Regions from separate parts of the Albidovulum salinarum genome, predicted to be linked through region 1. Evidence: riboswitches for the same ligand, from Rfam matches in the RefSeq annotation. Region 1 holds a riboswitch; each other region holds the start of a gene.
The links. A riboswitch is a leader RNA that binds a small molecule or an ion and turns the genes downstream of it on or off. The one in region 1 is predicted to bind cobalamin.
Positions count from the first base shown of each region.

Region 2: it holds a riboswitch for cobalamin, as region 1 does, so the genes downstream of both, OEZ60_RS18450 (ABC transporter substrate-binding protein) here and OEZ60_RS15635 (CbtB domain-containing protein) in region 1, are expected to answer to the same signal.
Region 3: it holds a riboswitch for cobalamin, as region 1 does, so the genes downstream of both, bluB (5,6-dimethylbenzimidazole synthase) here and OEZ60_RS15635 (CbtB domain-containing protein) in region 1, are expected to answer to the same signal.

Region 1 is NZ_JAOVQO010000015.1:25,849-35,200, forward strand. It holds gene OEZ60_RS15590 (precorrin-2 C(20)-methyltransferase) at 1-413, shown strand, start outside; gene cobJ (precorrin-3B C(17)-methyltransferase) at 410-1,144, shown strand; gene OEZ60_RS15600 (cobalt-precorrin-6A reductase) at 1,120-1,869, opposite strand; gene cbiE (precorrin-6y C5,15-methyltransferase (decarboxylating) subunit CbiE) at 1,868-3,055, shown strand; gene OEZ60_RS15610 (cobalamin biosynthesis protein) at 3,052-3,414, shown strand; gene cobM (precorrin-4 C(11)-methyltransferase) at 3,411-4,196, shown strand; gene OEZ60_RS15620 (cobyrinate a,c-diamide synthase) at 4,287-5,615, shown strand; gene cobA (uroporphyrinogen-III C-methyltransferase) at 5,612-6,334, shown strand; gene OEZ60_RS15630 (DUF1636 domain-containing protein) at 6,331-6,648, shown strand; cobalamin riboswitch at 6,708-6,924, shown strand; gene OEZ60_RS15635 (CbtB domain-containing protein) at 6,957-7,127, shown strand; gene OEZ60_RS15640 (CbtA family protein) at 7,151-7,879, shown strand; gene cobF (precorrin-6A synthase (deacetylating)) at 7,956-8,708, shown strand; gene OEZ60_RS15650 (LacI family DNA-binding transcriptional regulator) at 8,749-9,352, opposite strand, start outside.
Region 2 is NZ_JAOVQO010000020.1:2,239-11,590, reverse strand. It holds gene OEZ60_RS18460 (ABC transporter ATP-binding protein) at 1-548, opposite strand, end outside; gene OEZ60_RS18455 (FecCD family ABC transporter permease) at 545-1,600, opposite strand; gene OEZ60_RS18450 (ABC transporter substrate-binding protein) at 1,597-2,610, opposite strand; cobalamin riboswitch at 2,771-2,986, opposite strand; gene OEZ60_RS18445 (hypothetical protein) at 3,065-3,817, opposite strand; gene OEZ60_RS18440 (Lon protease family protein) at 3,814-6,276, opposite strand; gene OEZ60_RS18435 (Glu/Leu/Phe/Val family dehydrogenase) at 6,357-7,463, opposite strand; gene OEZ60_RS18430 (dihydrolipoamide acetyltransferase family protein) at 7,456-8,565, opposite strand; gene OEZ60_RS18425 (alpha-ketoacid dehydrogenase subunit beta) at 8,562-9,352, opposite strand, start outside.
Region 3 is NZ_JAOVQO010000008.1:78,640-87,991, forward strand. It holds gene OEZ60_RS09900 (Y-family DNA polymerase) at 1-920, shown strand, start outside; gene OEZ60_RS09905 (DUF2794 domain-containing protein) at 983-1,333, shown strand; gene OEZ60_RS09910 (C40 family peptidase) at 1,412-2,251, opposite strand; gene OEZ60_RS09915 (leucyl aminopeptidase family protein) at 2,248-3,633, opposite strand; gene OEZ60_RS09920 (hypothetical protein) at 3,719-4,099, opposite strand; gene OEZ60_RS09925 (carbonic anhydrase) at 4,249-4,896, shown strand; gene OEZ60_RS09930 (sodium-dependent bicarbonate transport family permease) at 5,009-5,986, shown strand; gene OEZ60_RS09935 (DUF3240 family protein) at 5,989-6,300, shown strand; gene OEZ60_RS09940 (tetratricopeptide repeat protein) at 6,379-7,002, shown strand; gene bluB (5,6-dimethylbenzimidazole synthase) at 7,019-7,783, opposite strand; cobalamin riboswitch at 7,828-8,009, opposite strand; gene OEZ60_RS09950 (hypothetical protein) at 8,120-8,716, opposite strand; gene OEZ60_RS09955 (aspartate-semialdehyde dehydrogenase) at 8,720-9,352, opposite strand, start outside.

The DNA of each region.
Region 1 (9,352 bases):
TCTGCGAGGGCGATCCGTTCTTCTACGGCAGCTTCATGCATCTCTACACGCGGCTTCGGACCCGCCGCGCGGTCGAGGTCATTCCCGGCATCACCGGCATGTCCGGCTGCTGGACCGCGACGGGCGAGCCGATCACGTGGGGCGATGACGTGCTGACCGTGGTCACCGCGACGATGGGCGAGGAGGAACTGACCCGCCGCATCCGCGACACCGACGCGCTCGTGGTGATGAAGATCGGACGCAACCTCGAGAAGCTGAAGCGCTGCCTGACCGCCGCCGGTCGGCTCGACACCGCCTGGCTGGTGGAACGCGGCACGATGACGGACCAGAAGGTGCACCGGCTTTGCGAAGCGCCCGCCAAGGTGCCCTATTTCTCGATCGCCGTCGTGCACGGGCAAGGGCGGCGGCCATGAGCGGCTGGATCGCGGTAGCCGGCCTCGGGCCGGGCGACGAGCGGCTGGTGACCGATGAGGTGCGCGCCGCTCTGGCCGAGGCGACCGATGTCGTCGGCTACATTCCCTACGTCGCTCGGGTCGCGCCGCGCGACGGGCTGACCCTGCACCCCTCCGACAACCGGGTGGAGCTCGACCGCGCGGGCCACGCGCTCGACATGGCGGGCGAGGGCAAGCGCGTCGTCATCGTCTCCTCCGGCGATCCCGGCGTCTTCGCCATGGCCTCGGCCTTGTTCGAGGCGCTGGAGGAACGGCCGGACGCGCAGGCCTACGACATCCGCATCCTGCCCGGCATCACCGCGATGCTGGCCGCCGCCTCGCGGCTCGGCGCGCCGCTGGGCCACGATTTCTGCGCGATCAACCTGTCGGACAACCTCAAGCCCTGGGAACTGGTGGAGCATCGCCTGCGCCTCGCCGCGCAGGCCGGTTTCGCGATGGCCTTCTATAACCCGCGTTCCAAGAGCCGCCCGCACCAGTTCGCCCGCGCACTGGAGATCCTGCGAGAGGAGGCGGGGCCGGAGACGCTGATCTCCTTCGCCCGCGCGGTGACGACGCCTGAGGAGGCACTGAACACCGTGACGCTCGGCGAAGCGACGCCCGAGATGGCCGACATGCGCACCGTCGTCATCGTCGGCAACCGCGACACCCGCCGCGTCGGCCGCTTCGTCTACACCCCGAGGTCGGCGCGGTGAGCGAGGAAGGCCATCACCTCATCCAGGTCCCGCGCGATGCGGCGCGGCGGCAGGCTTGGCCGGTCAATCAGGATCACCGGGATCCCGAGCCGGCGCGCGGCGTCGAGCTTCGCCCGCGCGCCCGAGCCGCCAGCGTTCTTGGCGACGATATGGGTGATGCGGTGGTCCCTCAGAAGCGCGCGGTCGCCCGCCTCGGTGAAGGGGCCGCGCGCGATCACGGCTTCCGCGTCGGGCAGCGGCAGCGCGCCCTCGGGCGGATCGACGAGGCGCAGCAGGTAATGGTGCTGCGGCTTCGCCGCGAAACCCGCAAGGGTCTGCTTGCCGATGGCGAGGAAGATGCGGGCCGGGGTCACGGGCAGGGCGGCGACGGCGGCCTGAAGGTCCGGAACATGGGTCCAGTCATCGCCATCGCCCGCTTGCCAAGGCGCACGTTCGTAGGCGCAGAGCGGCGTGCCCGTCTCCGCGCAGGCCGCGATCGCGTTGCGGCTCATCTCGGCGGCGAAGGGATGCGTCGCGTCGACGACATGGGTTATGCTCTCGGCCCGCAGGTAGCGGGCGAGCCCCTCGGCGCCGCCGAAGCCGCCGATCCGGGTCGGCAGCGGCTGCGCCACCGGCGCTTCGGTGCGTCCGGCATAGGAGAAGACCGCCGTCACGCCCGTCGCCGCGAAGTGGCGGGCGAGGCCGGAGGCCTCCGTGGTGCCGCCGAGAAGAAGGACGCGCGTCATGGCTGATCCCTGGCTGACGATCATCGGTCTTGGCGAGGATGGCCTGTCGGGTCTGACCGAGGCAAGCCGCGCCGCTCTGGGTGGCGCCGATATCATCTTCGGCGGGCCGCGTCATCTGGCTTTGGTGGAGGCTGGGGCGCGCGGGCGGGAATGGCCGGTGCCGTTCAAAATAGACCCTGTTCTGGCGGAAAAGGGCCGGAACGTGGTGGTCCTCGCGTCCGGCGATCCGTTCTGGCACGGCGCCGGCGGATCGCTTTCCGCGCATCTTCAGCCCGGCGACTGGGTCTCGCATCCCGCACCCTCGACCTTCGCGCTCGCCGCCTCGCGGCTTGGCTGGCGGCTGGAGGAAACGGTCTGCCTCGGCCTTCATGCCGCGCCGTTCGAGCGGCTGGTTCCGGTTCTGGCGCGCGGGGTGCGGGTGATCTGCCTCGTCCGCGACGGGTCGGCGGTGTCCTCCCTGGCGGAATGGCTCACGGCAAAGGGGTTCGGCCCGTCGCGCCTGACGGTGCTCGAATCGCTCGGCGGGCCGTCCGAACGCATCCGCGCCGCCACGGCGGAGAGGTTCGACATCGCGGACGCGGCCTATCCGGTCGCGGTCGCCATCGCGGCTGAGGGTGCCTCGGGCCTGCCGCACGCCTCGGGCCTGCCGGATGAGCTTTTCGCCTCAGACGGGGTGATGACCAAGCGGCCGGTCCGGGCACTGACGCTCTCGGCGCTGGCGCCGCGCCCCGGCGATGTGCTCTGGGATCTCGGCGCGGGCTCGGGCTCGATCTCGGTCGAATGGTGCCTCGCGGCGCCAGGGGCCACTGCGCAGGCGGTCGAGAGCCGGGCCGACCGGGCGGCGAACATCAGGACCAATTCCGGGGCCTTCGGTCTCGGCCACCGGCTGACGGTGACCGAGACGGACTGGCCCGAGGCGCTGGAAGGGCTGCCGAGGCCGGATGCGGTCTTCATCGGCGGCGGCGCGAATTCGGCTGGAATAGACATGGTTTGGGCGGCGATTCCGCCGGGAGCGCGGCTCGTCGTCAACGCGGTGACGATCGAATCGGAGGCGCTCCTGGCGGAATGCCATGCCGCGAAGGGCGGCAGCCTGATGCGGGTCGAGATCGCGGTGGCGGAGCCCCTCGGGCGGATGCGCGGCTGGATGCCGGCGCGTCCGGTGACGCAGTGGAGCGTGGTCAGATGAGGGTCGCGGGGATCGGATTCCGGCGCACCGCGACGCTCGCCTCGCTGAGGGATGCAGTCGAGCGCGCCGGGGGCGGGGCGGAGCTTCTTGCGACTGCCGCGTCAAAGGCCGAGGCGCCGGCGGCGCGGGAACTGGCGGCGGAACTTGGGCTCAGGCTCTGCGGGTTCGACCGGGCGGTGCTCGAGGTCGAGGAGACGCTGACCCATTCGGCGCGGGTCGCCGAGAGGTTCGGCGCAGGATCGGTGGCTGAGGCGGCGGCTCTGGCCGCGGCCGGGCCGGGAGCGCGGCTTCTCGGGCCGCGGGTTGTATCGGGCGACGGGCTGGCCACGGCCGCCATCGCGATTGGGAGAGACGAATGACTGTGCATTTCATCGGCGCCGGACCGGGCGCCCCCGACCTTCTGACGCTGCGCGGCCGCGACCTGATCGCCGCCTCGCCGGTCTGTCTTTATGCCGGCTCGCTGGTGCCCGAGGCGGTGCTTGGCCACTGCCCGGAAGGCGCGAGGATCGTCAACACCGCCCCCCTGTCGCTCGACGAGATCATCGCCGAGATCCAGGCGGCGCACGAGGCGGGGCAGGACGTGGCGCGGCTCCATTCCGGCGATCTCTCGGTCTGGTCGGCGATGGGCGAGCAGCTTCGGCGGCTGCGCGAGCTGGGCATTCCCTATGACGTGACGCCGGGCGTGCCCTCCTTCGCCGCAGGCGCCGCGGCTCTGGGGGCGGAACTGACCCTGCCGGGCGTGGTGCAGTCGGTGGTGCTGACCCGGACCTCGGGCCGGGCGACCTCCATGCCGCCGGGCGAGACGCTGGAGAACTTCGCCCGGACCGGTGCGGTCCTGGCGATCCATCTCTCGGTCCATGTGCTCGAGAAGGTGGTGGCGGAACTCACGCCGCATTACGGCGCCGACTGCCCGGTCGCGGTGATCTGGCGCGCGAGCTGGCCCGACCAGCGCATCGTGCGGGCGACGCTCGAGACGCTGGAGACGGCGGTGGGGGCGGAGATGGAGCGCACGGCACTGATCTTCGTCGGCCGTTCGATCGGGGCGGAGGAGTTTGACGAGAGCCGGCTCTATGCCGGCGATTACGACCGCCGCTACCGGCCCGTCGGGACCCATCCGCGCTTCCCGGAGACCGAGGCGTGACCGGAGCCGACCGGGTATCGGCCCGCCCGGGGCGGGCCGACCGAAGCGGGGGGCCGTCTGCCCCCCGCACCCCCCGAGGGTATTTCGGCAATGAAGAAGGGGCGCGCGGTGGTTCCTGACGGGCTGATCATCTCGGCGCCGGCCTCGGGCACGGGCAAGACCACGCTGATGCTGGGGCTTCTGGGCGCGTTCCGGGCGTCCGGGCTTCAGGTGCAGCCCTTCAAGTCGGGGCCGGACTACATCGACCCGGCATTTCACCGCGCGGCGTCGGGGCGGTTTTCCGTCAATCTCGACACCTGGGCGATGGCGGAGGACCGGATTGGCGGGCTCATCGGGGCGGCGAACGGGGCCGATCTCGTGCTGGCCGAGGGCTCGATGGGGCTCTTTGACGGCGTGGCCGTGGCTGGCGAGGCCGGGACCGGGGCCTCGGCGGATCTCTCGGCGCTGACCGGGTGGCCGGTCGTGCTGGTGCTGGACGTGTCCGGCCAGGCGCAGTCGGCGGCGGCGGTGGCGCTCGGCTTCGCGCGGATGCGGCCGGATGTGACGGTGGCGGGCGTGGTCCTGAACCGGGTCGCCTCGCCCCGGCACGAGGCGTTGGTGCGCGCCGGGATGGCGGCGGCGGGGATCCGGGTCTTCGGCGCCCTGCCGCGGCGGGCGACGATCGAGGTGCCGGAGCGACACCTCGGGCTCGTTCAGGCCGAGGAGACGCCGGAGCTTGACCGGATCATCGCCGATGCGGCGGAGTTCGTGGCCGCGCATCTCGATCTCGACGGCTTGCGCGCGGCGGCGCGGGCGACCCGGCTTTCGCCGGGCGCGCCGGTTGCGGTGGCGGCGCCGGGGCAGCGTATCGCTCTCGCGCAGGACCAGGCGTTCTCCTTCGTCTATCCGCACCTTCTCGATGGCTGGCGCGCGGCGGGGGCGGAGATCCTGCCGTTCTCGCCGCTCGCCGACGAGGCCCCGGAGCCGAGCGCCGATTGCTGCTGGCTGCCGGGTGGATACCCGGAACTCCACGGGGCGCGGCTCGCGGCAGCGGGGCATTTCCGGCAGGGATTGAGACGGTTTGCCGACACCCGCCCCGTGCACGGCGAATGCGGTGGCTACATGGCGATGGGGGCGGCGATCATCGACCGCGACGGCGTGGGTCACGAGATGGCGGGGCTTCTCGGCCTCGTGACCTCGTTCGAGAAGCGCAGGATGCATCTCGGCTACCGGCTCGCCACACTTTCGGCGCCGGTGCCGGGGCACGGGACGGGGGCGCGGCTCAGGGGCCACGAATTTCACTACTCGACGATCCTTGAGCAGCCGGATATGGCGCTCGCGAGCGTCGTCGACGCCAATGGCGATCCGGTGCCCGAGACCGGGTCGCGCCGGGGCCAGGCCACCGGCACGTTCTTCCACCTGATCGCGGAGGCGACATGAAGGGTTTCGTCAGTTTCGTTTCCTCCGGCCCCGGTGATCCGGAGCTGTTGACGCTGAAGGCGGTGGACCGGCTCCAGAAGGCCGATGCGGTGCTCTTCGACGATCTCTCTTCGGGTCCGATTCTCGCCAAGGCGCGCGAGGGCGCTGACATGGTCGGGGTCGGCAAGCGGGCGGGGCGAGCCTCGCCGAAGCAGGACCATGTGAGCCGGCTTCTGGTCGATTACGCGAAATCCGGCGCGAAGGTGGTGCGGCTGAAGTCGGGCGATTCGGGGCTCTTCGGGCGGCTCGAGGAGGAGATCACCGCCTGCCGCGAGGCAGGGATCGACTACGAGATCATTCCGGGCGTGACCTCGGCGATGGCGGCGGCGGCGGCGGCGGGCATCCCGCTCACCCGGCGTCTAACCGCGCGGCGGGTCCAGTTCGTCACCGGCCATGACGTCACCGGCGCGCTGCCCGAGGACCTGAACATCGCGGCACTCGCCGATCCGACGGCGACGACGGTTGTCTTCATGGGCAAGCGCACCTTCGCCGAGCTGGCGCGGCGTCTGCAGGGGGCGGGCATGTCGGCCGAGACGCCGGCGCTTCTGGCCGAAAGCGTCTCTACGCCGGCGGAAAAGATCGTTCGCGGCACGCTGGGGTCGATGGAACGCCTGATCGAGGCCGAGGCCTCCGACGGGCCGGCGCTGATCCTGCTCGGCCCCCTGGCCGAGGGGAAATGAGCGCCGTCACCATCACCGTCTGCCGGTCCTGTCCGGCGGGGCAGGCCGGGCTTGCGGCGCGACTCGCCGAGGCGGTCGGCGATGCAGCGGCCGTGCGCGAGATCGACTGCATGTCGGGCTGCACCCGGCCCTCGACGGTGGCCTTCCGGGCTGAGGGCAAGACCGCCTATCTCTTCGGCGAGATCACCGAGGCCGAGATCCCGAATCTCGTGACCTTTCTTGCGCTCTATGCCGCCGCGCCCGACGGCACCCTTGCCGATGCGCGCCCGCTCGGCACGCTGAGGGAAAAGGCGATCGCCCGGATTCCGGGCTGACAGGTCGCAATCGGCGCGGCGATTGGCGCTAATCCGCCTTGACCGGATGGTCCGCTTGCTGGCAGATGGAAGGGCATGGTGTCCATCAGGCGCAAAGCGTCCGGACCGAAACGGGAATGGGGAAGGGTGGACCAAAGGCGGCACCCGAAGCCCCAACCGCCCCCGCGACTGTGAGCGGCGAGCGGCTTTCCAACGGCCACTGGGGTTCGCCCCCGGGAAGGCGGAAGGCCGCAGCGACCCGCAAGTCAGGAGACCGGCCATGTGGGAAGGCAACAAAAGCCGTCGGGTGTGACGGCAAGGAGAACGACATGAACGCTACGACCCATTCCGCCGCCAAGACCTCCACCGGGCTCCTGTCCATCGTCTTCGTTGCGCTGATCGGTGCGACGATGCTGTTTGTCGCGGGCCACGCCCAGTCGGCGACGCTGCACGATGCCGCGCACGACATGCGCCACGCGACCGGCTTCCCCTGCCACTGAGCAGGACCTGACGGTCTGAACCAATGATCCAACGTTTGCTGGCCGGCGGGCTGATCGCCGGCTTTGCAGCGGGGCTGTTCGCGGCTCTGCTGCATTTCGCGTTCATCCAGGAGCTGATCCTCCTGGGTGAGGAATACGAAACCGGGGCGCTGGTGCATTTCGGCGGTACGGGGGAGGCGGCTGAGGCTGCCGGCCACGACCATGCCGAGGGGGAACCCGCGCATGATGACGGCGCCGCCGCGGAAGAGGGCGAGACTTCCGCCGTCACCCGCAATGCGCTCACCGTGCTCTTCACCGGGCTCATCTACGCGAGCTACGGGCTGATCCTCGTCGCGGGCTTCGCGCTGGCCGAGCATTTCGGCCGCAGGGTCGAGGCGCGGGACGGCATCTTCTGGGGCCTCGCGGGCTTTGCCGCGCTGATGCTGGCCCCGGCGATGGGGCTGGCGCCGGAATTGCCGGGATCGGTCGCTGCCGAGCTTGGCGCGCGTCAGGCCTGGTGGCTCGGCACGGTCGTCGCGACGGCGGGCGGGCTCGCGCTGCTCGCCTTCGGCCGCGGTTTCGTGCCGGCGCTGATAGGCGGGGCGCTTCTGGCCGGGCCGCATCTGATCGGCGCGCCGCATCCGGAGGGCTTTTTCGGTGTCGCACCGCCGGAAGTGGCGGGCGAGTACTCGGCCCGCGTCCTCGGCGTCGGCTTCTTCGCCTGGGCGGCGCTTGGCTGGCTCGCGGCGCGGCTCTGGACCCGGGACGCCTGACGGGCTTGACAGAAAGCACCGGCCCCGCGCGAGGTGTTGCGCGGGGCCTTTTGTTATCCAGCGCGGAAGGGCGCACATGATCGAGCTTCTTCTCATCGGCATCGGCACCGGCAATCCGGATCACCTGACGCGGCAGGCCGAGAAGGCGCTGCGCTCGGCCGACCTCGTGCTGATCCCGAGGAAGGGCGCGAACAAGGCCGATCTCGCGGAACTCAGGCAGGCGATCTGCGATGAGTTGCTGCAAGGCAGCGCGGCGCGGGTGGTTGCGTTCGACCTGCCGAAGCGCGACGCGGAAAACCCCGACTACCGCGCCGGGGTCGACGACTGGCACGACGCCATCGCCAGGGTCTGGACAGACACTATTCAGGCCGAAATCGGCGATACGGGCCGGGTGGCGCTGCTGGTCTGGGGCGATCCCTCGCTTTACGACAGCACGCTCCGGATCGCCGGACGGGTGGACCGGGCGGTGCCGCTCAAGGTCACGGTCATTCCCGGCATCACCTCGCTGCAGGCGCTGACCGCGTCCCACGCGATCCCGATCAACGAGATCGGCGCGCCGTTCCTCGTCACCACCGGCCGGAAATTGCGCGAGGAGGGCTGGCCCGCTGGCGCCGACACGCTGGCGATCATGCTCGACGGCGAGTGCTCGTTCCAAGCGGTCGACCCGGAAGGCGTCACGATCTGGTGGGGCGCCTATGTCGGCATGGCCGAGGAGATCATCCTCTCCGGTCCGCTCGCCGAACTGGCGCCGCGGATCGTCGAAACCCGCGCCGAGGCGCGGGCGCGGCATGGCTGGATCATGGACATCTACATCCTGCGAAGGGCCTGAACTGGGGGTCGCGAACTTTCGGCGAAAATTCGGGTTTCCGTCAGCCCTGCCGGATCGTGTCGCCCGGTTCGAGCACCGGCGTCAGTTCGACATGCTCGCCGCCGATCAGCCCGGCGTCGCTGTGGCCCGAGATGATCTGGGCCGCGCGCCGCCCGATCTCGCGCCGGCAGGCATCCATCGTGGCGAGCTTGCGCGGCAGCCCGTCGAGGAGATCGACCCCGTTGAACCCGGCCAGCCCGAGCTTGCCCGGCACGTCGATCCCCTTGTCGAGGCAGTAGAGCAGCCCGCCCGCCCCGATCATGTCGTTCGAATAGTAGAGGAAATCGAGATCCGGGCTGCGCTTCAGGATCGCCTCGGTCATCTCGCGCCCCTTGAGGAGCGCCGAGCCGCCCGAGTAGAACTCGCTGTCCGCAAGCTCGATCCCGGCCTCGGCCAGCCCCGCCTCGAACCCTTCGAGCCGTTTCCGCGCCCGGTGGTCATGCGGCATCTTGGTACCGAGAAAGCCGATCCGGCGGTAGCCCGCGCCAATGATCGCGCGCGCCATTTCGAGCCCGGCGCGCTTGTGCGAGATGCCGACGACCGAGTCGACCGGCGTGCCGTCGACATCCATGATCTCGACGATCGGGATGCCGGCGTTCTGCAGC
Region 2 (9,352 bases), on a different contig from region 1:
AGCTCGGCCACGAGGCGCAGGATCGCGAGCTGGTGGCGGATGTCGAGATGGTTGGTCGGCTCGTCGAGGAGGAGGATATCGGGCCGCTGCGCCAGCGCGCGGGCGATGTGGAGCCGCTGCCGCTCGCCGCCCGAGAGCGTGCCCCACTGCCGCTCGGCCAGATCCAGCATCTCGACCGTGGCAAGCGCGCCGTCGACGATGCTCTCGTCGGCCTCCGACCAAGGTGCCAGCGCGTCGAGCCAGGGCGTGCGGCCCAGTTCTACCACCTGGCGGCCGGTTAGCCGCTCGGCGGTCTCGGCGGCCTGCGCCACGAAGGCTACGCGCTGCGCCACGGTGCGGCGCGGCAGGCTCGCCAGCGGCGCGCCGTCGAGCCTCACGGCGCCGGCCTCGGGCCGCGTCAGCCCGGCCAGAAGCCGCAGCAGCGTCGACTTGCCCGAGCCGTTCGGCCCGACAAGACCGAGCGTCTCGCCCGGTTTGAGGCCCAGCGTGACGCCGGAGAGGAGCCGACGGTTACGGACGGAGAAGCTCAGTTCATGTGCGTCGATCACAGCCGCCGCCCTCCCCTGACAAGGATCGCCGCGAAGGCCGGAGCGCCGACGAGCGCGGTGACGACGCCGATCGGCAGAACCTGGCCCGGAATGACCACGCGCGACAGGATGTCGGCGAGGATCAGGAACACCGCCCCCATGAAGGCCGAGGCGGGGATGAGCCGCCCGTGGCGCGGCCCGACGAGGAAGCGCGCGGCATGGGGGATGACGAGGCCGACGAAGCCGATCGCGCCGACCATCGACACCATCACCGCCGTGATCAGGGCCGAGGAGCCGATCAGCGCCGCCTGCACCCGCCGCACCGGCACGCCGAGCGAGGCGGCGGCTTCCGAGCCGAAGGCGAAGGCATCGAGCGCGCGGGTATGGAGCGCCACGATCAGGACGCCCGCCACCGCAACCGGCACCGCGAGCCAGACATCGGGCCAGCGCACGCCGCCGAGGCTTCCCATGAGCCAGAACATGATGCCGCGCGCCTGGTCGGAATTGGCCGACTTGGCGATGATGAGCGCGGTCAGCGCGTTGAAAAGCTGCGCGCCCGCGATCCCGGCCAGCACGATCTGCGCCGCGCCCGCCGCCCCCGCGCCGCCCCCCGCCGCGCGCGCGAGCAGCGCGACGATGCCGAAGGCGAGGACCGCGCCGATGAAGGCGCCGAAGGACAGGGACAGGAGGCCCGCGCCGAGCCCGGCGATCGTCACCGCCACCGCCCCAGTCGAGGCCCCGGCCGAGATGCCGAGCACGTAAGGATCGGCGAGCGCGTTGCGCAAAAGCGCCTGCAGAACCACGCCCGACACTGCGAGACCGGCACCGCAGGCCGCCGCGACGATCGCCCGCGTCAGCCGGTAGTTCCAGATGATGCCCTCGTCCACCGGATCGAGCGCGTACCCGGCGCCGAGAACCTTGTTGGCCAGCACCTGGAGGACGGTCAGAGGCGGCAGCGCCGTCTCGCCGATCACCACGCCAGCTAGAAGCGCCGCCGCGAGCCCGGCCAGCGCCAGACCGCACGCACCGATGCGGCGGCCCGCGCCGCCCGAACCCGCGACGGCGAGGCTCATTGCGCGAGCCCGTAGGACTCGAGCGCGTCGGCGAGTTCTTCAACGCCGCTCACGCTGCGGATGGTCGCGTCCATCGTCTGGGCGTCCATCACCACGATGCGGCCTTCCTTGACGGCCGTCATCTGGCTCGCCACCGGATCGGTCTTGAGGAACTCGAGCTTCTTCTCGGCGTCGTCGGCCTCGAAGCGGCGGCGGTCCATACTGGCGATGACGATCACGGTCGGGTCGGCCTTGGCCAGCGTCTCCCAGCCGACGGTCGGCCACTCCTCGTCGCTTTCCACGACGTTCCTAAGTCCGAGCTTCTCCATCATGTAGCCCGGCGCGCCCTTCTGGCCGGAGACGAAGGGATCGGCGGCGAGTTCGGTCGAGGAGAACCAGAAGAGCGCCGAGGCGTCCTTGAGGCCGAGCGCCTGTGCCTTTTCGACGGCAGCGGCCTCGCGCGCCATCAGGTCGGCGACGAGCGCCTCGCCATTCGCGGCCACGTCGAAGATCGCGGCGAGTTCGCGAATGCCCTGATGCACGCTCGCGGTCGAGAACATCGCAAGCCGGGTGCCGTCGGCGCCGGTCGAGTTGTCCTTGGCGACGCAGTCGGTGGGCAGGATGTAGGTCGGAATCGCGAGGTCGTGGAACTGCTGGCGCGTGGCAACGATGCCCTCGGGGCCGACGTGCCATTCGTATTGTACCGCGACCAGGCCCGGCTTCTTTGCGACGACGCTCTCGAAGCTCGGGTCGTTGTCGGCGAGCCGCTCGATCCCGGCGTTAAGGTCGGCGAATTCCGGCAGGACCTCGGAGAACCAGACCGAGGTGCCGGCGACCTTGGCGCCGAGGCCGAGCGAATAGAGGATCTCGGTCGCGGCCTGGCCGACGCTCACCGCCGCGCCGGGGGCGGCGTCGAAGCTGATCGTCTCGCCGCAGTTCTCGATGGTGAGCGGGTACTGGGTGGGGCCTTCCGCCGCGACGGCGGCGGTGGAGGACAGGAGCAGGGCCGTCAGGCCGGTGCGCAGGAACATGGGGTCTCCCTCGGGGTCAGGTGGCGACCGGAGGGCAACAGGGGAAGGACCCCGCGCCGCGCATCGCGACGCAAGGATGATGGCCTGCCAAGGCAGCGCCCGGCATGGGACCGCGTCCGGCACAAGTCATCGACACCCTCCCCGGGCAGCCCGCCCGGTCTGGCTACGTTCGTCGATGGCAGGTCTCCTGACTTGCGGGTCCATGCTCGCCCCACCTTCCCGGCCCGTCTTGGGGCCAGTGGTATCCGGGGGTCGCTCGCCGCCTACAGTTGCGGGTGCAGTCACGGCTTCGGCGCCCTTGCGGCTCTTCCTTACCGTGTTCCCTTTTCACCCGGCCGCGCTTGGCTTGGCCGGGACCATCGGCAGCCGTCATGCCCTTTGCTCGGTTGGGCTGTCAAGCTGGTTCCGACCGCTTCCCGCCCCGGAACGACATAGGCTGCCCGAACTTGCGCGCTCAGGTCGAACCGTCCTCATGCGGGGCGGGCGGGATCTGCGTCGTATGGGCGATCGTTGCCGGCGCCCTCCCGGCGCCGATCACCAGCACCGGGCAGCGCGCGGCGTCCAGGAGCCGTCGCAGCGCGTCGGGGCCGCGAAACGGGCCCGCCGCGAGATCCACGATCACCACGGCGGCATTGGTCCGGCCGACCCGGCGCAGGAGCGCCTCCTCGGCCTCCGCCTCCGCGCCGGCCATCGGCCCCATCGTCACGATCCCGGTCCCGAGCGCGGAGGCCAGCGTCTCGCCCAGCGCACGCGCGTCGCTCTCGCTCGCGCCAGTCGGCAGGATCGCGACGACGCTGCCGCGCCGGCGATGGACCGGACGGTGGCCGAGGAGCAGTAGGTCCCAACTCCGCGCCGCCTCCCAGAGACCACTGACAAGCTCGCCCCTGCGCCGCTCGAAGCTCCAGTGGAGCGCGCGGGCCTCGGCCACCCGCGCCAGGCGGGCGCGGAACGCCCGCGCGTCGCTGGCCACGAGAATCCGCATCTGGGCGCTGGAGGGTGCGACCATCAGCATGCCCGAGGAGGTGACGACGCGCTGGCAGTGGAGGCCGGCGACCCCGGCCGCGTCCGGTTCCTCGACCATCACACCGCCGAGATCGGCGGCGACCGCCTCGGCGATGCGTTCGGCGATGGCGATGGCGGTCTCGGCATCGGCGAAGGAGCCCGCGCCGATGAGGATGCGCCGCCGCGTCACGGTCGCCGCGCTCATGGCGCATCCCCCTCGCCGCCCCTGCCCTCCTCGCCGCGGCCGGTGCGGCCGAACCGCCGCCGCGCCTCGGCATATTCGCGCAGCCGCGCCTCGACCCGGCCGTTGACGCTGTCCTCGGGGAAAGCGCCGGTCGCATCCCGGGCGCCCGCCGCCCGCCCGGTGAGGATCGCGATGCCCTCGTCGATCGTCGCGACCGGGATCACCCGGAACCTGCCCGCGCGGGCGGCCTCGACCACATCGTCGCGCAGCATCAGGTGCTCGACGTTCGATTTCGGAATCAGCACGCCCTGCCGCCCGGTCAGCCCGCGCGTCAGGCAGGTTTCGAAGAAGCCCTCGATCTTCTCGTTGACGCCGCCGATCGCCTGCACTTCCCCGGTCTGGTTCACCGATCCCGTCACCGCGAAACCCTGTGCCACCGGAAGCTCCGAGAGTGCCGACAGGAGCGCATAGAGTTCGGCCGAGGAGGCGCTGTCGCCATCCACCCCGCCATAGCTCTGCTCGAAGACGAGGCTCGCGTGGAGCGAGAAAGGCGCGTCGAGCGCGTAGGTGGCGGCGAGGTAGCCCGCGAGGATCAGCACGCCCTTTGAGTGGAGCGGCCCGCCAAGTTCCACCTCGCGCTCGATGTCGATGAGCTTGCCCGCCCCCATCCGGCACCGCGCGGTGATCCGCGACGGCCGCCCGAAGCGGAAATCGCCGAGCCCGATGACCGACAGCCCGTTGACCTGCCCGGCCTTCGCGCCGTCGGTGTCGATCAGGATCGTGCCCCGCGTGACCGCCTCCTGCATCCGGTCCTTCACGCGCGAGGCGCGCCGGTCCTTCTCGCGGACGGCGCGGGCGACGTCCTCGGCCTCGACCCGGGCGCGCCCGGCCCCGCCGGCATAGTGGTCGGCCTCGCGCATCAGATCGGAGAGCGCGCCGAGATGCAGGGTCAGCTTCTTGCTGTCGTCGGCGATCCGGGTCGCCTCGTCGATGATCCGCGCCACGCCCGCCGCCGCGAAGGGCTTCAGCCCGTCCCGCACGGCATGGGCCGCGATCAGCCGGGCGAAGGGCACGACCGTGTCGCCCGTCCGGTCGATCGACTCCTCGAAATCGGCCTGCAGCTTGAAGAGGTCCGCGAAATCGGGATCGAGCATCACCAGGAGCGCATGCAGCACCCGGTCGCCGATCAGCACGACCCGCACCCTGAGGGGGATCGGATCGGGTTGCAGCGAGGTCGTGGAGACCATGCTCAGCCGCTCGGCCATCGAGGTGATCGCGATCGAGCGGTTCTTGAGGCACTGTTTCAGCGCTTCCCAGGCGAAGGGCTCGGTGAGCACGCGGCGCGCGTCGAGCACAAGGTAGCCGCCATTGGCGCGGTGCAGCGCGCCGGGCTTGATCAGGGTGAAATTGGTGATCAGCGCGCCCATCTGCGAAACATGCTCGATCCGCCCGGTGAGGTGATCGAGCGTCGGCAGATCCTCGGCCACGACCGGCGCGCCGCCTGCCTCCGGCCCGTCGCGCGACACCATCACGTTGACGACATAGCGTTCGAAGGGCGGCTCGCGGTGGTACTTGCGGATCGCCTCGGGGAACGGGCCGGACTTGGCATTGGCCTGCGCGGCGAGGAACAGTTCGGCATTGGCGATCATGTCCTTGTGGACGTCGTCGAGATAGGCGCAGGCCGCGGCGATATCGCAGAACTCCGCCTTGAGCTCGCCGACACGGGCCGAGACCGCGCGTTCGGCCATGCTCGCGTGCAGGATCTCGATCTTGCCGCGCAACTCCTTGTCGAGCTTCGGCGCCTCGCGCAGGACCTTGGCAAGTTCCTCCTGAAGCCGGGCGATCTTCTCGTCGATCGCCTGCTGCTCGGCCTCGTCCAGCTTGTCGTAATCCTCGGTCTTGACGACCTTTCCGTCGCGGATCGCTGCCAGCATGAACCCCATCGGCGTGCGCAGGAGTGCCACATTCTCGGCCTTCGCCTTCTCGACGAAATCGGCCATCGCGGTTTCCTGGCGCTCGCCGTATTCCTCGTCGAGCGCACGGCGCTGGGTCTGGTATTCGTCGGACTCGAAGAGCGCCGGGATGTCGATCGCGAGGTCGTCGACGAGCCCCTGCATCGCGCCCCTGAGCCGTTGCGCAGTGCCTGGCGGCAACCGAAGGGCGCGCGGCTTGTCCGGGGCGTCGAAGTTGTTCACATAGGCCCAGTCGTCCGGCACCGGCAGCTTCTGCGCCTGCTCGGCAAGAAGCCGGTCGACCGCGGAACGGCGCCCGGTTCCGGTCGGTCCCAGCACGAACAGGTTGAAGCCGCGATGCCGCATCTCGGCAGCAAGCCGGATCGCGTCCATCGCCCGGTCCTGACCGATGAGCTGGTCAAGCCCCTCGATCTCGTCGGTGGCGCCGAACGGCAGCTCTGCCGGATCGCAGCGCCGGGCCAGCTCCTCGGCGGGGAGACCCGGTATTTCCGCTGGGTTGAATGCCATCGCTCAAGCCCCCCATTTGCGCTCTCCAGCGAAGCCTGCCGGTCCGCCCCCACCCCCGCCATGATCCCGGTCAAGCCCGCCTAGAAGACGCGGCGGAGCGCCATCGCCTCGATCACGCGCGCCTCGGCCAGCGCGAGGGCGGCGGCGCGCGGGGTCAGGCCGCCGGCCTCTGCGCGCTCCAGAACCTCGTGGGTGTTGCGCGCGATCTTCTCGGCGATGCTGTCCATCGCCTGTGCCTCGGAGCCGCCGGCAAGTTCCACAGCGGCCGAGATCACCCCGCCGGCATTGGCGATGAAATCCGGCAGGACGAGGATGCCGCGCCGGTGCAGGATCGCCTCTGCCGCGTCCGTCGCCGGTATGTTGGCGCCCTCGATCACCACCGCAGCCCGGACCGACGCCGCATTGGCCTCGGTGATCACGTCGGGCCGCGCCGCCGGGATCAGGATATCACAGTCGGCGCCGATCACCGCCTCGGCCGGGCCGGCGCGTTTCGAGTCCAGCTCGGCGACACTCCGGCCCTCTGCCTTCAGTTGGTTCAACGGCGCGAGGTCGAGCCCCTTGGGATCGAAGACTGCGCCCTTCGAATCCGCCACCGCGACCAGGCGCGCGCCTTTCCCGGCGAGAAACTGCGCCGCATGGCGGCCGACCGCGCCGAAGCCCTGGATCGCCACCGCCGCGCCGTCGAGCCGGATGTCTGAGAAGCCTTCCGCGACTCCGGCGGCCACCGCGACCCCGAAGCCGGTCGCGCCGATCTCGTCGAGGGGAATGCCGCCCAGCACCCGCGGCAGGCCGACGGCGCGGCCGATTTCGTCCTTGACCCAGGCCATGCAGGTCTCGTCGGTGCCCATGTCGGGTCCGGGCGTGTAGTCGGAGAGCTGGGCAATGGCCACCGCGAAGCTGCGCATCAGCGCCTGCTTGCGCGCAATGGGCATCGCGGGGTCGGCGAGGATCACCGATTTCGCGCCGCCGTGCGGCAGGCCGGCTGCGGCGTTCTTCAGCGTCATCGCGCGGGCGAGCCGCGCGCATTCCTCGAGCGTCGCGTCCGGCGCCATCCTCGTGCCGCCGATCGCCGGGCCGCAGGCGATGCTGTCGATCACCACGATCGCCCGGAGACCGGTCGAGGGGTTGTCGACATGCACCACCTTCTGCGGACCGAACTCGTCACATAAGCCGAACACCTCATCCATCGCCCGCCTCCTTTCCGCTGATCGCCGGCCGCTCCAGATCGGCGCGGAGCGCGGCGAGGAACCGCGCGGCCTCGCCGCCGGTGACGGCGCGATGATCGAAGGTCAGCGACAGCGGCAGAAGCCGTCGCACCGCCGGGGCACCGCCGACTGCGACGACCGCCTCGGCGATCCGCCCCGCGCCGACGATCGCCACCTGCGGCGGGGTCACCACGAGCGCCGCATGCTCGCCCGCGATCATCCCGAAATTCGACAGCGTGATCGTGCCGCCCCTGAGATCCTCGGGCGCGAGCGTGCGGGCCTCCACCGCCCGGCGAAGGGATGCGACCTCCGCGGCGACGTTCTCCGCTGCCTCGGCGCCGCGCAGCACCGGCGCGAAAAGCCCGTCGGGCGTGTCCACCGCGACCGCGAGGTCGACATGGTCGTGAAGCTGCCGCCGCGTCCCGTCGAACCAGGCATTGAGCGCGGGCTCGGCCCGGCAGGCGGCGACGATGGCATGGACGAGCCGCGGCGTCGGCGGCTCGCCCGGCGGCCAGCCGTGGATATCGGCGCGGTCGGTCACCGTCGCCGGCGCGACGCAGCGGTGCGCCGCTGCCATCGCGCGCGCCATCGCCCTGCGCACGCCACGAAGCTCCGCGCCGCCCGAGAGGCCCGAGGTCGCCGTCCGGACATCGGCCGAGGTGATCGCCCCGCCCGGCCCGCTTCCCTTGAGCGCCGCAAGGTCGACGCCCTGCTCCTCGGCGAGCCGCCGCACCGCCGGCGCGGCGGCAACCCTTGCTGGCGCCTTGTGCGCGACCCGAACCGGCGCGGTAGGCCGTGCCGGCTCCGGCGCCGCGAAGTCGCCGACGATGGCACCGGTGTCCGCGCCCTTGCCGGTGTCGATCTCCACAAGCGGCGCGCCTGTGGCCACCACCTCGCCCGGGTCGGCCAGAAGCGCCCTGACGGTGCCCGCATAGGGGGCCGGGATCTCAACCACCGCCTTGTCGGTCTCCACCGACAGGAGTGGCTGGTCGGTCGTGACATGATCGCCGACCGAGACCTGCCAGGCGACGATCTCCGCCTCCATCAGCCCTTCTCCGAGGTCGGGAAGCCTGAATGTCGTCATGTGAACTCCATCACCTCGCGGGCGGCTCGAAGGATGCGTCCGGTATCCGGCAGGTACTGCGCCTCGAGCCTGAGATAGGGCATGACCGTGTCGTAGCCCGCGACCCGGCGAATTGGCGCGATCAGATGCGTCAGGCAATGCTCGGCCAGGTCAGCCGCGATCTCGGCGCCGAACCCCGTCGTCAGCGCCGCCTCGTGCACGATCACGCAGCGCCCGGTCTTGGCGACCGAGGCCCGCACCGCCACCCGGTCGTAGGGCTTGATCGTGGCGAGGTCGATGAGCTCGGCCGAGATGCCCTCCTCGGCGAGTCGCGCCACCGCCTCGTCCGCCACGGCCAGCATCGCCCCCCAGGCGACGAGCGTGAGGTCCTCGCCCTCGGCAACGAGGAACGCCCGGTCGAGCGGCAGCGCCGCGCCATCGGTCTCCACCGCCTCGCTCACCGCGCGGTAGATCCGCTTCGGTTCGAGGAACACGACCGGATCGGGATCGCGGATCGCCGCGAGGAGAAGCCCGTAGGCCCGTGCCGGCGAGCCCGGGATCACGACGCGCAAGCCGGGGATATGGGCGAGCATCGCCTCGGGGCTCTCCGAATGGTGCTCGGGCGCGCGGATGCCGCCGCCATAGGGCGCGCGCAGCACCATCGGGCAGGTGAGCCGCCCGCGGGTGCGGTTCCTGAGCCGCGACGCATGGTTCACGAGCTGGTCGAGCGCCGGATAGAGGAAGCCCGAGAACTGGATCTCGGCCACCGGCCTCAGCCCCATCGCGGCCGCGCCCACCGCCATGCCGG
Region 3 (9,352 bases), on a different contig from region 1:
TCATGGGAATGCCGCGCGCCGCGCTGTCGCGGCGCTTCGGCCTCGGCCTCATCCGCCGACTCGACCAGGCGCTGGGGGTCGAGACCGAGCCGGTCTCGCCCGCCCGCGCGCCCTTGCATTTCGCGGTGCGGCTGACGCTGCCCGACCCGATCGGGCTCGCGGAGGACATCATGGCCGGGATCGACCGGCTCCTGCCCGCGCTCGCGGCGCGGCTCCGCGACAAGGGCCGGGGCGCGCGGCGGGTGCGGTTGCAACTGTTCCGCGCCGACCAGTCGATGCAGGAGATCGAGCTCGGCCTCGCCCGGCCCTCGGCCGATCCCGACCGGCTGCGCCCGCTCCTGATGCTGAAGCTCGACGAGGTCGACCCCGGCTTCGGCATCGACATGCTGCGGCTCGAGGCGCATGTAACCGAGCCGGTCCATGCCCGCCAGGTCCGCGGCCCCAACGATCCCGGCGATGCGCCGGGGCGCAGCGCCGCCGAGACCGCGCTCGACGACCTGATCTCGAAGCTCGGGGCGCGGGTGGGGATGGAGGCGATCACCCGGCTCGCGCCGGCCGACAGCCACATCCCGGAGAAATCGGCGAAGATCCTGCCCGCCGCCTGGTCGGAGCCCGCCGTCGACTGGCCGCCGCCCCGTACCCCGCGGCCGCTGGTGATCTTCCGCCCCGAGCCGCTCGCCGCGCCCGAGGACCCGATGCCGCCCGCGCGGTTCCGCTGGCGCCGCCGCGACCTCGTCACCACCGCGGCCACCGGGCCGGAGCGGATCGCGCCGGAATGGTGGCTCGACGAGCCCGACTGGCGCTCTGGCACCCGCGACTACTGGCGGGTGGAGGTGGAGACGGGCGAGCGGCTCTGGCTGTTCTTCGCCCATGGCGGCGCGGTCTCGGGCGGCTGGTACTGTCAGGGCACATTCCGCTGAGCGCGCGGCGCCAAAGCGCCGGCAGGCTTGATTTGTTGCCAAACGAATGTAACATTTCTCTTATGACGGTCCAGACGCCGACCCCGTTCCGCGCCTCCCCTTCCCCGCCCGAGCAGGTTTCATTTGATCGTCTGGAGCTTGGCCAGATCCTCGGTCTCTATGGACGCATGGTGGCGGCAGGCGAGTGGCGCGACTACGCCCTGTCCTTCCTGCGCGACATGGCGGTGTTCTCGGTCTTCCGCCGCGCCGCGGAGTTCCCGATCTACCGGATCGAGAAGCATCCGCGGCTCAGGAGCCGCCAGGGCATGTATTCGGTCATCGGCATGGACGGGCAGGTTCTGAAGCGCGGCCATGAATTGCCCGTGGTGCTTCGGGTGCTCGAACGCAAGCTGATCCGTCCGGTGGACGATTGACCCCGGTGCGCGGGTGGCGGCTGCGGGAGCCTCCGGCGGGGATATTTTCGGCAAGATGAAAGGGATGGGCGCGCCCGGTCAGCGGCGGGCCGCGAGCCGTTTCACCGTGCTGGGGCGGCCGTCGCCCTGACGCGCGATGCGGGCGATCGCCTCGGCGATCCCCTCATGGGCCACCGCCATGTGGAAGGCATTGGCGTGGATGAGCTGGGTTTCGCTGACCGCCATCGCGACATGGCCCTTCCAGAACAGGAGGTCGCCGCGCCGGTATCCGGCATCCTCGGGCAGCGGCGCGCCGAGGGCGGCCTCCTGCAGGTCGCTGTCGCCCGGGCAGGCGATGCCGCAGGCGAGAAGCGCGGCCTGGACGAGACCCGAGCAGTCGATCCCGGACCGCGCGTTGCCACCCCAGAGATAAGGGGTGCCGGTCAGGCTTTCCGCCACGCCGGCTGGGTCGTCCGCCCAGTCGCCGAGCGGCTTCAGATGCATCCGCGGCACGAAGAGCCCCTCGGCGGTCTCGAGGAAAGCGAGGTGTTCGGCCGTGACGGTCAGCCGCGCGCCGAGCGTGAGGCTCGCCACCTCCGGCCGCTTGATGTCGGGTTCGCGGTAGAGATGGGTCGCGGGGGCCGAGACCCAGTGGGTGGCGGCGCGGTCGGCGCCGATCACCGGCTCGGCGAGGTAGCCGCAATAACCGTCCTTCTCGGCCTGGACGAAGGCGAAGCCGCCGTGCCGGTCGAGCACCAGCACCCGTTCGCCCATCAGCACCTGGCGGTCGCGCGGCCCGTCCGGTCGCGCGAGGAGGTCGGCGAGCGGCGGCGCGATCCGTGCCCAGTCGCCCGAAACGTAGCGGTCGGCCGCAACCTGACCTTCGAGCGCGGCATGCGCGACCCGGCCGTTCGCCGGGGTGAGGCGCCGGTCGCTCACAGCCCGAGCACGCCCGGAAGCGCCTCCAGGAGCGCCCGCGCGCCCTGGCCGACGCCGCCCTTGGGTCGCCCCGGTTCCGCCTTAGGTTGCCATCCGTAGATGTCGAAATGCGCGTAGCGGGGCGTGTCCGTGACGAAGCGCCGGAGAAAGAGCGCGGCCGTGATCGATCCGGCCATGCCGCCCGCGGGCGCATTGTCGAGATCGGCGATGCCGGGCTCGATCATGGTCTCGTAGGGTTCCCAGAACGGCAGCCGCCATAGGGGATCCGCGATTGTCGCCCCGGCTTCCGCCAGTGCCGCCGCGATGATGTCGTCGTCGCAGAAGTAGGGCGCGAGGTCGGGGCCCACCGCGACCCGGGCCGCGCCGGTGAGCGTGGCCATCGAGACGAGAAGGTCGGGCTTCTCCTCGTCGGCGAGCGCCAGGGCATCGGCGAGCACGAGCCGGCCCTCGGCATCCGTGTTGTTGATCTCGACCGTCAGGCCCTTGCGGCTTTTCAGGATGTCCTGCGGCCGAAAGGCATTGCCGCCGACCGCGTTCTCCACAGCCGGGACCAGAACCCGGAGCCGGAGCTTCAGCCCGAGCGCCATGATCATGTGGGCGAGCCCGATCACCGTCGCCGCGCCGCCCATGTCCTTCTTCATTAGCCCCATCGACGCGGCCGGCTTGATGTCGAGCCCGCCGGTGTCGAAGCAGACCCCCTTGCCGACCAGCGTGAGCCGCGGCCCCGCCTCGCCCCAACTTAGGTCGAGAAGCCGCGGCGCACGGTCCGAGGCGCGGCCCACGGCGTGGATCATCGGGAAGCCGTGGGCGACGAGATCGTCGCCGCGGATCACCCGGATCTCGGCGCCGAAACGGCGGCCGAGCGTGGTGAAGGCGTCCTCGAGTTCCGCCGGCCCCATGTCGGCGGCAGGCGTGTTGATCAGGTCGCGGGTCAGTGCCTCGCCCTCGGCAATCGCCAGAAGCCGCGCCGCATCGACGCCCGCCGGCGCTTTCAGCCGTGCGACGGGCGTCTTCACGGATTTGTAGCGTGTGAAGCGATAGGTCGCGAGCAGCCAGCCGAGTGCCGCCTCTTCGGCCTCCCGAGGGCTGAGATCGCCTTCGAGATGCCAGTCACCCGAGGGCAGGTCGGCCACCGCGCGCGCGATCTGGAACCGTCCGCGCCGCCGCGTTGCCGCGCTGCCCCAGCCGAACACCGCACCCGCCGGCGCCCCGTCGAGACCCGGCAGAACGTAGATCTGGCCGAGCGCCCCGGTAAAGCCCAAGGCGTCGAGCCAGGCGCGTTCCGCATCACTGCGTCCGGCAACGAACGCGGCGGCCTCTGCCGCCTCCACCAGGTGAAGAGGACGCGATGCGGCGGCGGGATCGGCGAAGGAAAACGGCATTCTGGCCTCGGAGCTGATTGCCCCGCCAGACTAGCCGCCCCCGCAGCGCCCGCAAGGGGCACCGCGGAAGCGCTGCCGTTCACGCTCAGACCGTCAGGTCGCGCAGGTCGCAGACCGCATTGAGGGACCGGTCACCGATCCGGATCAGTCGTGCCAGCGTCGCCGCCTGTGCGGCATGGTCACCCACCTCCGTCGCCCGCACCACGTCGTCGGCGACGCGCGCGAAGCTGGGCATTCCGATCTGCTCGGCCACCTTGACCAGGAGCCGCGCGCTGCGCGTCAGTTGCGCGGTGCGCCCCTCGTCGACGAACCGCTGCATCTCGGTCAGCCGCGCGTTCAGTTCCTCCATTGCACGGCTCAGAACCCGTTCGGCCCCCGCCTCTCCCAGTTCGGCATAAAGCGCCACGAGGCAGTCCGGATCTACCCGGACTCCTTCCTCGTGGTGCAAAACCGCAAGTTTCGCCACCCGTCACCCTCCGATGTCACGCCCCACGCGTGCGCTTACCGTGCGGCGCCTCTCTCAAGAATTTCTTGATGCGGCTCCGAAAAAAGTCTCGAATTCTAAACGCCTCGCGGCTATCCCGGAATACGGCCCAAATCACGAGGCGAGGACAAATGCAAAACGCGAAACCGCTGCCCTCCTACCTGGTGCATCGTTACCACGGCTGGAAAGCCACAACCTGGACTGAGAACCGCGCCTGGTACCGCCGTCTTGCCGATGAAGGCCAGCGCCCGCGCGCGATGGTCATCTCGTGCTGCGACAGCCGCGTGCATGTCACCTCGATCTTCGGCGCCGACCAGGGCGAGTTCTTCATCCACCGCAACATCGCCAACCTGGTGCCGCCCTACAATCCGGACGGCGAATATCACGGCACCTCGGCCGCGGTGGAATACGCGGTCACGACGCTCAAGGTCGCCCATGTCATCATCGTCGGCCATTCGCTCTGCGGCGGCGTCAAGGGCTGCCATGACATGTGCACCGGCCACGCGCCCGCCCTCGAGGAGAAGTCGAGCTTCGTCGGCCGCTGGATGGACATCCTGCGCCCGGGTTACGAGCGGGTGAAGGACCTGCCCGAGACCGAGCGCCTGCGCGCCCTCGAAAAGGAGGCGGTGCTGGTCAGCCTCGAGAACTTGATGACTTTCCCCTTCGTGCGCTCCGCGGTCGAGGGGGGCGAGATGACGCTGCACGGTCTCTGGAACGACATCGGCGAAGGCGGGTTGGAGCAATACGACCCCACCACCCACAAGTTCGTGCCGATCTGACATTTGAGAGCTGAAGAGCGCGGCCGGACTTTATTTCGAAGCGGCCGCGCCCTGCCCCTTGTTTTGGCCGCCGGCCCGGCTATCTACGCCCGAACTCAAAGCGGGGGTGACGGTGGACGCGATTCTTTCGGTCATGGGACAAAACCTGCTGTCCCCGATCATCCTGAGCTTCGCGCTCGGCCTTGCCGCGGCGCTCGCGCGCTCCAGCCTCTCGGTGCCCGAGGCTGCTGCCAAGGCGCTGTCGATCTACCTTCTCTTCGCGATCGGCTTCAAGGGCGGCGCCAGCGTCGCCGCGCACGGGCTCGACGCGCGGCTCGCGCTCGCGCTCGTCGCCGGCATCGGCCTCAGCTTCGCGATCCCGGTCGTGGCCTTCACGCTCCTGCGCAGCCTGACCCGGATGTCGCGCGTCGATGCCGCCGCGGTGGCGGGCCACTACGGCTCGATCTCGATCGTCACCTTCGTCTCGGCGACCGCGATCCTGACCAGCCGCGCCATCGACTACGAGGGCTACATGGTCGCCGTCGCCGCCGCGATGGAGGCACCGGCCATCGTCGCGGCGCTCTGGCTCGCCGCGCGCGGCGGCTCCGGCGTGAAGATGGATGCCGAGCTCTGGCGCGAGGTGATGTTGAACGGCTCGATCGTGCTTCTGATCGGCGCCTTCCTCATCGGCGCGGTGACCGGCGAGCGCGGCCTCGCGGAGATCGAGAGCTTCATCGTCTCGCCGTTCAAGGGCGTGCTCTGCCTCTTCCTTCTCGACATGGGGCTCGTCGCCGGGCGCGGGCTGAAGCAGTCGCGCGGGCTTCTCTCGGCCGGCGCGGTCGTCTTCGCCGGGCTCATGCCGATGATCGGCGCGGCGATGGCGTTGCCGGTGGCGCTGATGCTCGGCTTCTCGGCCGGCGGCACGGCACTGATGATGACGCTGGCGGCCTCGGCCTCCTACATCGCGGTGCCGGCCGCGATGCGGGTGGCCTTGCCGGAGGCCAATCCCTCGATCTACCTGACGCTCTCGCTCGGCGTCACCTTCCCCTTCAACCTCTCGCTTGGCATCCCGCTCTATGTCGCGGTGGCCGGGCTTTTCGCCGGAGGCTGACCATGCAGACCCATCAGGCCAAGCGCGTCGAGATAATCATCGAGGCCCCGCTCGAACACCGGCTGACAGACGCCATCGTCGCGGCCGGTGTCACCGGCTTCACGATCCTGCCGGTGCTCGGCGGCTCCGGCCGCTCCGGGCAATGGAGCCGCGACGGCCAGGTCTCGCTCGCGGGCGGCATGGTCGCCGTGGTCTGCATCGTCCGTCCCGAGCGGGTGGACACGCTCCTCGACGCCGCCTTCAAGGTGGTCGAGCGCCATATCGGCGTCGTTTCCGTCTCCGACTGCGAAGTGCTGCGCGCCGAGCGGTTCTGAGCCGTTCCCGGTCCCCGCATCGTGACCGCGCGTGTTTGCGCGTCATGGTAGGCTGGGTCGCGACAGGAGGCTCTTGCCATGCATGGATCGCGCCCCGCGCTCCTCGCGGCCGGCATTGCGCTGGCCATGATCCTGCCGCCCGCACCGGCCATCGGCGGACACGGCTTCGGATATGACTACGGCGTCCATCACCGCTATGAGCGCCGTCAGGCCGCACCGCGCGTTGTTCCGCCGAGCTATTCCCGCGCCCTGTCCCTGTTCCAGCTGCGCGATTACGATGCCACCCGTCGCGAGCTTCGTGCGCTCGTCGAGACCGGGCCGGGCGACGCGGACGCCTGGACCCTGCTCGGCCTCGCGAGCCTGAGGCTGCGCGACTACACCGGGGCCGAGGACTACTACGCCGAGGCGCTGAGGCTCGACCCCGGCCATCGCGGCGCGCTGCAGTATCAGGGCGAACTCTACATCACCCAGCGCCGCTACGAGGCGGCCAAGGCCAATCTCGCGCGGCTCGAGGAGCTTTGCGGCGGCTGCGCGGAGCGGGATGAACTTGACCGCGCGCTGGTCCGCGCCGGCCAGTCCCCCGAAAGCGCGCCGCTGCTCAGGGCGCCTGGCGACGCCGCCGCCGGCGTGCGGCGCCTTGAGTTGCCCGAGGCGCCGAGTGACGGACCAAGGCGCCTCAAGGCACCAGGCGGCGGATCCTGACCCGGCGCCCCGGCCGTCAGGCCAGCCGCTCTGAGAGGAACCGGCCGGCCTCGATGGCCTCCTGATCGGCGCCGAGCCGCTCGGTCAGCGCGCCGTCGGCCCGCGCATTGCCCCAGCGATCGTAATGGACGTGGTCGGTGATCGGCAGTCGCTTGCGCCAGCCCGCCGCCTCGAGTTCCGGCCGCGCATGGAAGCCCCGCACATGACCGACGCAGAGATAGGCAACCGGGATCACGTCCTTCGGCAGGCCGAGCACCCGCTTTAGCGCGCCGTTGTCGAGGATCGAGACCCAGCCGACGCCCAGCCCCTCGGCCCGCGCCGCGAGCCAGAAGTTCTGCACAGCGCAGACCGAGGAGAAGAGGTCCATCATCGGGATATGGGTGCGCCCGATCACCACCGGCCCTGCTCGGCTGCGGTCGCAGGTGATGCAGATGTTGAGGGGCGATTCGAGGATGCCTTCGAGCTTGAGGTTGCGGTAAACTTGGCGCCGGTCCCCCTCGAACATCATCGCCGCCTCGGCATTGGCCTTGGCGAAGAGGTCGTGCACCCGGCCGCGAATCCCGGGCTCGCGCAGGACGAGGAAGTCCCAGGGCTGCATGAAACCCACCGAGGGCGCGTGATGCGCCGCCATCAGCACCCGGCTGAGTCGTTCCGGGTCGACCGCGTCGGGCAGGAAGTCGCCGCGTGTGTCGCGGCGGTTGAGGATGGTGCGGTAGACCGCTTCGCGGGTGGCGGCATCGTAGCTGTCGGGCGGCGTGAGCCCGGTCTTGGTATCGGCCATCGGAGTCCCCTTGGATGGTCCCGCGCAAGCCGCCGTCCGCGCGGCCCGCGCCATCCCTTCCGGCCGGTCTTCTGACTCGGGCTCATTCCGCCCGGACCCCTTCCCGGCCCTACGGCCAGTGGTCATCGTCCGGCAGTCCCCCTCACAGCGCTGGGCACGTCGCGGAATTGCACCGCATTCCCGATTCTCCCGCGCGAAGGCGGGCACCGGAAGGTGGGGCGAACCTTACCCGGTGGCCCGGCGATGTCAGCCGGAAAGCGGGCGCGAATGCTGCCGGCAGGATGAGTGGAATTGACGCATGCCCCGGCCGGGCCGGATCCGAACGCCGGGCCCGGCTCAGAAGGCGCTGCGCAGGCCGACGACGACCCCGTTGGACGAGGCGCCGGGGCCGATGAGACCGTAGCCGTCCGATCGGTGATGCAGGCGCAGGAACACGCTCCGGTCCGCCTCGCGCCCGAGATCATGCGCAAGCTCGAAATGCCAGTAGATCAGGTTCTGAGCCGCTTCGCCGTCGCCGCGCCGCTCTTCGAGCGCCGGCACCTTGGAGGCATGGGAGGGACCGATGCCGAAGGCGAAGCTGTCGATCACCCAAAGGACCGGCCGCTTCGTCTCGAGCCGCGCGACGACCGGCAGGTTGAACTCCCAGTGGTCCTGAAGGTTGAAATGGCGGACCACCTGCGGCTCAAGCCAGAACGACAACTCGCCGACACGAGTTGCGACCGGATTGAAGAGACGGAAATCCGCCGCCACGCCCACGAGGCCCGGCTCTTCGTACCTGGCGTTCCACGGGGTGAAGACCAACTCTTCCCAGGGATTGTCGGTGAGAATGCCGCCGAAGACGCTGATCTCGCGCCGCGTCTCCGCCTGTGCCGGCCGCTCCGCGATCAGGCCCAGCGCAACCAACAGGATCATGGTGCGCAAGGCCAGTCGCATGTGTCACCCCTTCTTCAGGCAGCGGTTCCCGAGCGTCTCGGCAATCTGAACCGCATTCAGCGCCGCGCCCTTGCGCAGGTTGTCCGAGACGCACCAGAGATTCAATCCGTTGTCGATGGTCGAATCCTGGCGGATCCGGCTGATGAAGGTCGCGTAGTCGCCGACGCATTCCACCGGCGTGACGTAGCCGCCCGGCTCGCGCTTGTCGACGACCATGACGCCGGGCGCCTCGCGCAGGATGTCGCGCGCCTCATCCTCGTCGAGAAACTCCTCGAACTCGATGTTCACCGATTCCGAGTGACCGACGAAGACCGGGACGCGGACGCAGGTCGCGGTAACCTTGATCGTCTTGTCGAGGATCTTCTTGGTCTCGGCGACCATCTTCCACTCTTCCTTGGTCTGGCCGTCCTCGAGGAAGACGTCGATATGGGGAATGACGTTGAAGGCGATCTGCTTGGTGAACTTCTTCGGCGCCACTTCCTGGCCCGGCACATAGAGGCCCTTGGTCTGGTCCCAGAGCTCGTCGATGCCATCCTTGCCCGCACCCGACACCGACTGGTAGGTCGAGACGACGACGCGCTTGATCTTCGCGCGGTCATGCAGCGGCTTCAGCGCCACCACCATCTGCGCGGTCGA